Cytobacillus sp. IB215665: one gene and its partner. The protein of the gene in region 1 interacts with the protein of each later gene in a pairwise test. Links are inferred from orthologs where the notes say so. Each region holds a gene or a part of one and is shown in the gene's direction. Other genes may lie near its edges.

Region 1 (5,835 bases):
ATCTACTGCAGTAGGGATTGGTGGAGACCCTGTGAATGGGACGGATTTTATCGATGCTCTCAAGGCATTTAATGAAGATCCAGACACATATGCTGTAATTATGATCGGAGAAATCGGTGGTACAGCCGAAGAAGATGCTGCATTATGGGTGAAGGAAAATATGACAAAACCTGTAGTCGGATTTATCGGTGGGAGAACAGCACCTCCAGGAAAACGTATGGGACATGCTGGTGCCATTATTTCTGGTGGAAAAGGGACTGCTGATGAAAAAATTAAAGTGATGAACGAGTGTGGAATTCAAGTTGCTGATACTCCAGCAGTAATGGGAGAAACTTTAATTTCTACCCTTAAGGAAAAAGGCATTTACGAAAAATGTAAAACTCATTAATCTATAAATAAATAGTCCCATACCACTCGGTTTGGGGCTATTTAATCTGAAAGGAAGGAGCTAATGGACACTTTTCGCAACAGATTAATACATCTACATCATTGTCGTGGCATCGGATGGAGGTCAATAAAAAACCTCTTAACTTACGATCCGAATTTAACAAAAATCTATCAATCTTCTTTTACAGATCTTCGACCGCATCTCCCAATCTCCACTACTCAACTGAAAAATCTCATGAAAGATTTGCATTCTTCTAACATCCAAAGTATGCTAAATAAGTATAGTGATTACAATATTCACATAGTTACAATATTTGACGATGAATATCCAAACATGCTAAAACAAATATATGATCCCCCTTGGGTAATCTACGCCAAAGGAGATATTCGATTACTTTCAGATCATAAATGTCTTAGTGTTGTTGGGGCGAGATCCCCTTCTCCGTATGGTTTGAGAAGTTTAGAAAGGGTCATTTTACCTTTAATTCAGTCGGGGTGGACCATTATTAGTGGCTTAGCAAAAGGTATTGACTCTAAAGCACATGAGTTAACTTTATTACACAACGGAAAAACAATCGCTGTAATTGCAGGTGGTTTTCAATATATTTATCCAAAAGAGAATGCAAAACTTGCAAATATGATAAGTAAGGAAAATTTACTATTATCAGAATACCCGCCCTTCGTAAGGCCTGAACGTTGGCAATTTCCTATGAGAAATAGAATTATCAGCGGTTTATCGTTTGGTACAGTTATTATAGAAGCAAGAGAATCGAGTGGTTCGCTCATTACAGCTGATCAAGCCTTAGAGCAAGGAAGAGAGGTATTTGCTATACCAGGATCAATTTTTGCTGAGCATTCAATTGGAACGAATAAGCTCATTCAACAAGGGGCAAAGCTCGTTATGTCGAGCAACGATATTGAAGCTGAAATTATATCACAAATATAATGTTTGTTAACTTTTTTGAGAGTAGTGTTTGACAAACTGTATGTGAATATTTAATAATAGTGAAGATTTTATAAATCAGAAAAAATTATATTAATATTGAGAGTTGAGAATATAGATAGGCCATTTGTGAACGCCTAGAGAATTATTATCATTACCCTCTTGAGGAGGACATTTGAATGTCAGATTATCTTGTTATTGTGGAATCGCCTGCTAAGGCTAAGACGATTGAACGATATTTAGGAAAAAAATATAAAGTAAAAGCTTCCATGGGACATATTAGAGACTTACCAAAAAGTCAAATGGGTGTCGATATAGACAAAAACTTTGAGCCAAAGTATATTACGATAAGAGGTAAAGGGCCAGTTTTAAAGGAATTAAAAAATGCCGCAAAAAAAGCAAAAAAGATTTACTTAGCGGCTGACCCCGATCGTGAAGGAGAAGCGATCGCTTGGCATCTTGCTCATAGCCTAGCAATCGATGTTAATTCAAACTGCCGGGTCGTATTTAATGAAATAACGAAGGATGCGATTAAAGAGTCATTTAAGCATCCTCGTGCGATAAACATGGATTTAGTCGATGCCCAACAAGCTCGAAGAGTACTTGACAGATTAGTAGGGTATAATATTAGTCCTTTATTGTGGAAAAAAGTAAAAAAAGGCTTAAGTGCTGGGAGAGTACAGTCAGTAGCACTCAGATTAATCATTGATCGTGAAAAAGAAATTGAAGAATTTACTCCAGAAGAATATTGGTCAATAAAATCCGATTTTGTTAAAGGCAAAAAACAGTTTGAAGCTTCCTTTCATAGTATGGATGGGGACAAATTAGAGTTAAAATCAGAAGACGATGTAAAGAGTGTGCTTAGTAAAATAAACGGGAATGAATTTCTAGTAAATAACGTGACAAGAAAGGAACGAAAACGTAATCCAGCGCTGTCATTTACGACATCATCATTACAACAAGAAGCTGCGCGAAAGCTAAATTTCCGTGCAAAAAAAACAATGATGCTTGCACAGCAACTCTATGAAGGGATTGAGCTTGGTAAGGGTGGTACAGTCGGTCTCATTACATACATGCGTACTGACTCAACAAGGATTTCTGATACTGCTCAAAATGAAGCTGCTGCTTACATAGAAGATAAATATGGAACAGAATTTTTATCCGAGGATAAACGCAACAAAAAAAAGAAAGCTAATACTCAAGACGCACATGAAGCAATTAGACCAACTGCTACACAACGGGACCCAGCTTCAATCAAACAGTATTTAAGTAGAGATCAATTTCGTTTATACAAGCTTATTTGGGAACGGTTCGTTGCAAGTCAAATGGCTCCAGCAACGATGGATACGATGACTGTTGCGCTAGAAAATGAAGGTGTGATGTTTAAAGCACATGGTTCAAAAGTAAAGTTCCCAGGGTTTATGAAAGTGTACGTTGAGAGTACAGATGATCAAGTAGAAGAAAAAAATCATATGTTACCTGATCTGCAAAAGGGTGATACAGTTATTTCAAAGGACCTAGAGCCAAAGCAGCACTTTACACAACCACCGCCGAGATATACAGAAGCAAGGCTAGTAAAGACGCTTGAAGAGTTAGGTATTGGAAGACCATCAACGTATGCGCCTACTTTAGACACTATTCAAAGGCGTGGTTATGTTGCGCTAGAAAATAAGCGGTTCACTCCAACTGAATTAGGTGAAATAGTATTGGACCTCATAGTTGAATTCTTCCCAGATATTATTGATGTAGAATTTACAGCTAATATGGAACAAAACCTTGACGAAATTGAAGTTGGAGATGTTGAATGGATTTCAATTATTGATCAATTTTATCAAGACTTTGAAAAGCATTTAACAAAAGCAGAGAAAGAAATGGAGAAAGTGGAGATTAAGGATGAACCTGCAGGTGTTGATTGTGAGCTTTGTGGGAATCCAATGGTCATAAAGATGGGAAGATACGGTAAGTTCATGGCCTGCTCAAATTTCCCTGATTGTCGTAACACGAAGCCGATCGTAAAAGAAATAGGTGTTCAATGTCCAAAATGTAATAAAGGGAGTATTGTTGAACGCAAAAGTAAAAAGAAAAGAGTATTTTATGGGTGTAACTTGTACCCAGAATGCGATTTCGTTTCTTGGGATAAACCGATTGCACGTATGTGTCCTAAATGTGACCACATGCTTGTTGAGAAAAAACTGAAAAAAGGTATGCAAGTTCAATGTGTAAATTGTGACTATAAAGAAGAGCAACAGAAGTAACCATAAAGGTGAGCTAACTTGACGCTCACCTCTTTTAGATAGCAAAAAAACTGAGAAAGTTAATGCAATAATGGAGGAAAAAGAATGACTACTAAAGCTATAAACGTAATTGGTGCAGGGCTTGCTGGAAGTGAAGCAGCTTGGCAAATTGCTAAGCGTGGTTTTCAGGTGAATTTATATGAAATGAGACCTGTTAAACAAACTCCTGCACACCATACAGATAAATTTGCTGAACTAGTTTGTAGTAACTCTCTGAGAGGAAACAGCTTAACAAATGCTGTAGGTGTACTTAAAGAAGAGATGCGTATGTTAGATTCAGTTATTATTAAAGCAGCGGACGAATGTGCTGTGCCAGCAGGTGGAGCGTTAGCTGTTGACCGCCACGAATTTGCGGGCAAAGTAACAGATTATGTAAAAAATCACCCGAATGTTAAAGTTTTTAACGAGGAAATTACTGCTATAGATGATGCTCCTACAGTTATCGCAACTGGACCTTTGACATCAAAGGCATTATCTAACAACATAAAAGAGCTAACAGGTCAGGATTATTTTTATTTTTATGATGCTGCTGCACCGATTATTGACAAAGAAAGTATTAATATGGACAAGGCTTATTTAAAATCTCGCTATGATAAAGGTGAAGCTGATTATATTAACTGTCCTATGAACGAAGAGGAATTTAATACATTTTACGAAGCTTTAATTAATGCAGAAGTAGTTCCACTAAAAGAATTTGAGAAGGAAATTTATTTTGAAGGCTGTATGCCAATTGAGGTTATGGCACAACGTGGTCACAAAACAATGCTATTTGGCCCGTTAAAGCCCGTTGGTTTAGAAGACCCACGTACAGGAAAAAGACCGCATGCTGTTGTTCAGCTTAGACAAGATGATGCAGCAGGAACGTTATACAATATAGTGGGCTTTCAAACGCATTTAAAGTGGGGAGCACAAAAAGAAGTGTTACGACTTATTCCTGGTTTAGAAAATGCTGAGATCGTTAGGTATGGAGTGATGCACCGAAACACATTTATTAATTCACCTCACCTACTTAAGCCGACATACGAATTCCATAATAAGCCAAATTTGTTTTTTGCAGGCCAAATGACTGGGGTAGAAGGATATGTTGAATCTGCTGCTTCAGGTTTGGTAGCCGGAATTAATGCATCCAGATCAGTGGATGGAAAGAGCTTGTTAGTATTTCCTGAAGAAACAGCGATAGGAAGTATGGCTAAGTATATTACAACAACAAATGAAAAAAACTTTCAGCCAATGAATGCGAATTTTGGCTTGTTTCCTGACCTAGGTGTAAGGATAAAGAATAAAAAAGAACGCTATGAACGCTATGCAAATCGTGCGTTAGAAACAATTCAGAATTTTATAAAAAATGTATAGAAATTGTTTGCAAGGGGCTACTAAAGTATGTTACTATTTAGTAGCCCTTGCGAGGTGTATGCCGAATTGAAAAATGTGAACAAACAATTACAATTATTTATTGAATATTTACAAATTGAAAAAAACTATTCAGAATATACCATTATGCATTATAAAAATGATATCTTGCATTTTCTTCAGTTTATGAATCAACAGGCGATTGATAAGCTTTTGGATGTTTCATATGCTGATGTTCGCATCTATTTGACTGAACTACATAGCAAGAAATATGCAAGAAAGTCTATCGCAAGAAAGGTTTCGTGCCTGCGTAGCTTTTTCGCCTTTTTGTTAAGAGAAGAATTAGTGAACGAAAATCCCTTTTCCATCGTTGCTTTGCCGAAGCAGGAACAAAGGATACCGCAATTTTTATATGAAGAAGAGCTAGAACAATTATTTGCTGTCAGTGATATTACAACGCCTTTAGGGCTGCGTAATCAAGCAATACTAGAATTGTTGTATGCTACTGGTATTCGTGTTAGTGAGTGCTGTAATATTCAAATACAAGACTTAGATTTTTCAATTGGTACAGTATTAGTTACTGGAAAAGGAAATAAACAACGATACGTGCCATTTGGTAGCTTTGCTCATGAATCAATAGAAAAATACATTTCTGAAGGTAGACAAATCTTGCAAGATAAGTCGCAAGTAAAAACAGGACATCTGTTTTTAAATTACAGAGGTGAGCCTTTAACTGCAAGAGGTGTTCGTGTCATACTCGATAAGATGATAAAGCAGGCTTCCATCACAATACATATTAGTCCACACGTTCTTAGGCATACATTCGCCACACATTTATTAAATGAAGGTGCGGATATGCGA
Region 2 (4,676 bases), on another replicon or contig:
ATAACATCTTTTGCTCTAATCTCAATTTTCACTTGAATTTTAGTTGGTTCCGCGTGCTTTATCGCATTTTGAACAGATTCTTGTGCTAGACGAAAGAGCGCGACTTCTAAACGAGTTGGTAGTCTGTTATCTTTGCCAATACTAGTAAATACAATCTTTGCATTATTATTATACTCTTCGACTGTTGATAAGTATTTTTTAAGGGTAGGTACTAATCCTAAATCGTCAAGAGCCATAGGTCGTAGGTCATAAATAATTCTTCTAACCTCATAAAGAGTTGAGCGAACCATTATTCGCAAGTCGCGAATCTCCTTTAATGCTTCCTCGCCTCCACGTTCGTGATACAAGCGATCTATTAACTCGGATCTCATCATGACATTTGCAAGCATTTGAGCTGGTCCATCATGAATTTCACGTGATAACCGTTTCCGCTCTTCCTCCTGCCCTTCGATGATCCTTAATCCGAAATCTTGCTTTTGGATGGCGTCTTCTAAAATTTCACCTACTTGACGAAAATCACTATGTAAATAATGTAGAACAACAGTAATTTGCCCTATAAGGTGATCGGCTCGTTCAATCGTTTCTCTTAAGTTTAATATTCTTCTCTCTAGATCATCACGACGATCTCTAAGCTGCTTTTCACGTTCACGAATCATGGAAAGGTTCATCTGTAACGCATGTGCTTGTTCGTAGGCCTCACGAACCTGACTTTCACTATACTTCTCGAAATGCTTACTTACCTCAACTAAGCGTTGTCTTGCGAACTTTTCATGTGTGTCTAACTTGTCTCCATCTTCAATCACTTCGTTTACAAGAACACGCGTATTAGATAATTCTTCGACTAATTTTTCATACTCCGTTCTAGATTGCTCACTTATTCGAAAAATTTCGCCTTTACTATTATCGACAGTTTCAATCATTCTTTCTAGTATTTTGTCTAGTGCTTTGGTGTCAATTTTCTTTGTCATTGTGCCTCCTTGTCAAATAATATAAGTAGGGATGACCTATATTTTGCCATGGGATGTAATTAGCATGGTCTTTTTGTTTCTTATGCAAACTCATTCATAGAGCTTGAGCAATGGGTAGGTGGAACGTATACGCCACTGATTGAAAAGTCCCATTGTTGAAGTAGGGGTCAACGAAGCAATCAACTTGTAACCTCATACTCTCGTCCGATAAGTAAACCACCACATTTACTTTTCAGGACTTTTGATCATTAAATTAGCAATTTATGTATACACAATGTCAAATTGTGTTGTAAAAGGCCTCTTACTTCCCATTATATCATGGAGTAAACAAGTATATTGTCCCATTTAACAAACGACAACATTCGCTTTTTTTGGCTACATTTCTTAATAAAATTTATACAAATTGGAAAATGTATAGTAAAATATTCCTGTTCACCAATTATTTGATATGCTGTTTTTCTTTGCATGAATTGGACACAGTTATTTGCTGTGAAATTGTTGTCGTTTTATAATGAATATAGTGGCTTGTTGACGAAAGCGCTACATAAAATCAGGCTCTTTATTAAAATAATGTTACTAAATGGGGCTGTCAATCTTTGGAGTAGAGGATAACCGTAAGCGCTAGTTTGAAACAACATTAATGCGAAAATAGCCTAAAATTAATATATAAGTTAGCATGAGAAGGCATAATCAGGAGGGTTTTCAGTTTGTTACAAAAGTATTATACCGTAAAGGGAAATGGAGAACATGAAATTACGATTCAAAAATCCCGCTTTATCTGTCACGTAAAGCGAGTAACCGATGATGGAGAAGCGCAACAATATATACAAGATATTAAGAAGCAGCATTGGAATGCTTCTCATAATTGTTCTGCATACTTAATTGGTGAAAGAGATCAGATTCAAAAAGCAAACGATGATGGCGAGCCTAGTGGCACAGCAGGTGTACCGATGCTTGAAGTGCTGAAGAAGAAGGGCCTAAAAGATACCGTCGTCGTTGTCACTCGTTATTTTGGTGGAATTAAGCTTGGTGCAGGGGGACTTGTTAGAGCTTATGGAAAAGCAGTATCGGAGGGGCTTCAAGCGACGGGTATTGTCGAAAGAACGCTGATGCGTGTTATGCACACTAAAATTGATTATAATTGGCTTGGCAAGCTTGAAAATGAGTTGCGGTCTTCAATATACAAGCTAAAGGAAATTCACTATTTAGAAGATGTTGATATTGAGGTATATGTAGAAGAAGATCAAAAGCAACAATTTATAGAATGGATGACAGATTTAACGAATGGTAAAGCTGTCATCTCTGAGGGCATAAGCACATATTTAGAGGAGACCGTTATAATATGAGCAATCATACGAAACGAAGAAGGGTGAGGGAATGAAAGACAATCAGGACAATAAATCTGAAAAGGTTAAACCAAAACGACGTAAAAGACTTATTTATTTCATCATTCCAGTGCTCATTATCATCATAGCTGCCACTGCTTATGGTGCAAATTTATATATAAAAGCTCAAAACGCATTCGAAAATTCACGAGATGTTCCAACTAATGAGGATACATCTACTCCACCAGTACAAGAAACGGATATAAAGAAAAAAGATAACTTTTCGTTGTTAATTATGGGCATAGAGAATAGTGAAACGAGGGTGGATGCAAATAATGTAGATGCATTACTTCTTGCTACATTTAATGAAGAAAAAAAATCTGTGAAGCTTTTACACATCCCACGTGATTCCTATGTATATATTCCATATAAGGATAGGAAAGACAAAATCACACATTCTCATAATGGCGGCACTCAAGCAACGATTGAAACTGTTTCACAGCTTCTTGATCTACCGATTGACCGTTATATTAAATTAGATTTTAATGCATTTGTTGCCATTGTTGACGCACTTGGTGGTATTGAAGTTGATGTCCCTATCACATTTTCTGAACAAGATAGTCAGGATCGACTTAATAGCATTTATATAGAAAAAGGCCTGCAAACATTAACTGGTGAGGAAGCACTTGCCTTAGCACGAGTAAGGAAGCTTGATAATGATTTTGAACGTGGTAAACGTCAACAGCTTATTATTGAGGCGATTATTGATAAAGCCGCTTCACTCGGTTCAATTACGAAATATGGGACGATGATTGAAGCACTTGGAGACAACTTAAAGCATAATTTTACTACTTTTTCTGAAATCACTTCATTATACAAATATGCCTCGTCTAATCTTACGATCGAGACACTTCAGCTACAAGGGTACGATTCAACAGCTGGAGCAGCATATATTTTTGAATTAGATGAAGCTTATTTAGAAGAAGTAAAAAAAGAACTGCAGGATCATCTAGAAGACAATGAGTCTCCTAGCAGCGATAGCTCGGATAACGACCAATGATTTATTTCAACGTTCAAACCATATCCTAAATATTGGATATTAGAACCAACCACTAACATGTTATACTAAATATAGTGGCTTACGTTTTGGGCAACCAGTCGGAACAACATATAGCCACTAACAGCACCTAGAAGTATGACATGTTAGTTGGCTATGAATAATATTAGCTTTACATGTTACTAATTTTCCCCATTTACGAGACTTTAAAAAAAAGGTACAATGGAAGCTGTTATACTTTTTTTGAAATCAACAGTAGCCACGATTATTTTATATAGTGGCTCTTTTTCTAGACTTTGTTTGTGCCCATTCGAACAATCTTTATAACTTAAAGGAGTAGAATGCTATGAATAATGATAGACGCTATCTTAAGTTAAAGCATCGCAAAAAGAAGCGAAGAAGAATAATATATCTTTTTACTATCCCATTATTAGTGATTATATTAGGCGTATCAACATACGGTTCAATTTTATTAAACCAAGCACAATCAGCTGCTAATGAGGCCAATGAAGAATTAGTCAGAGGCGAAAAATCAGAAAAACGCGAAGAAGTCGTACACCCAAAAGCAGATAATATTTCAATTCTATTTATGGGTGTAGATGATAGTGAAGCAAGAGGTAGTGGTAATAGTAGAACAGATGCTTTATTACTAGCTACATTTAACGAGGAAGAAAAGTCTGTAAAACTATTAAGTATTCCGAGAGATTCATATGTTTATATCCCTTCAGTAGGATATAATGACAAAATAAATCATGCACATGCTTTCGGTGGAACTGACGGTGCGGTTGAAACAGTCGAGAACTTACTTGATATTCCAGTTGATTACTTTGTAAAATTAAATTTCAACGCATTCGTTGATTTAGTTGACGCACTTGATGGTATTGAAGTCGATGTTCCAATTACGTTTTCTGAGCAAGACAGTCAAGATCGTAAAGGTGCAATTTATCTTGAACAAGGGCTACAAACACTTAACGGTGAAGAAGCACTTGCTTTAGCTCGAACGAGAAAAATTGACTCTGACTTAAAGCGCGGTGAACGCCAGCAGCTCGTAATGAAAGCAATTGCTGAAAAAGCAGCTTCATTAGGTTCAGTTACAAAATATAGTGCAATCATCGAAGCACTTGGTAATAACATTAAAACAAACTTAACCTTTGACGAGATGATTTCTTTCTATGATTATGCGACATCAAGCTTTACAATTGATAATCTCCAATTACAAGGTAGTAATGCAATGATTGACGGTATTTATTATTATGATCTAGATGATCAGCAATTAGAAAATATTAAGCAAGAATTAAAAACACATTTGAATGTGAACGCAGATAA

What was found. The genes of interacting proteins can lie anywhere in the genome.
Region 2: the proteins of topA (region 1) and SLH52_RS01425 interact in binary tests that used the Escherichia coli proteins (3 or more experiments, as listed by UniProt). The link is inferred for Cytobacillus sp. IB215665 from one-to-one orthologs.

What each region holds. Positions count from the first base shown.
Region 1 is NZ_JAXBME010000004.1:289,106-294,940, forward strand. What follows is about bases 1,078-4,047. They hold topA (type I DNA topoisomerase), read left to right. Parts: upstream 1,078-1,509; coding sequence 1,510-3,585; downstream 3,586-4,047. Other genes in these bases: dprA (DNA-processing protein DprA), read left to right, coding at 1,078-1,333; trmFO (FADH(2)-oxidizing methylenetetrahydrofolate--tRNA-(uracil(54)-C(5))-methyltransferase TrmFO), read left to right, coding at 3,670-4,047. In the rest of the region: sucD (succinate--CoA ligase subunit alpha), read left to right, coding at 1-388; more of dprA, read left to right, coding at 452-1,077; more of trmFO, read left to right, coding at 4,048-4,977; tyrosine recombinase XerC, read left to right, coding at 5,044-5,835. UniProt on the Escherichia coli protein: Releases the supercoiling and torsional tension of DNA, which is introduced during the DNA replication and transcription, by transiently cleaving and rejoining one strand of the DNA duplex.
Region 2 is NZ_JAXBME010000001.1:348,880-353,555, reverse strand. What follows is about bases 652-3,494. They hold SLH52_RS01425 (YigZ family protein), read left to right. Parts: upstream 652-1,675; coding sequence 1,676-2,314; downstream 2,315-3,494. Other genes in these bases: SLH52_RS01420 (LCP family protein), read left to right, coding at 2,346-3,353; SLH52_RS01430 (sensor histidine kinase), read right to left, coding at 652-968. In the rest of the region: more of SLH52_RS01430, read right to left, coding at 1-651; SLH52_RS01415 (LCP family protein), read left to right, coding at 3,697-4,676.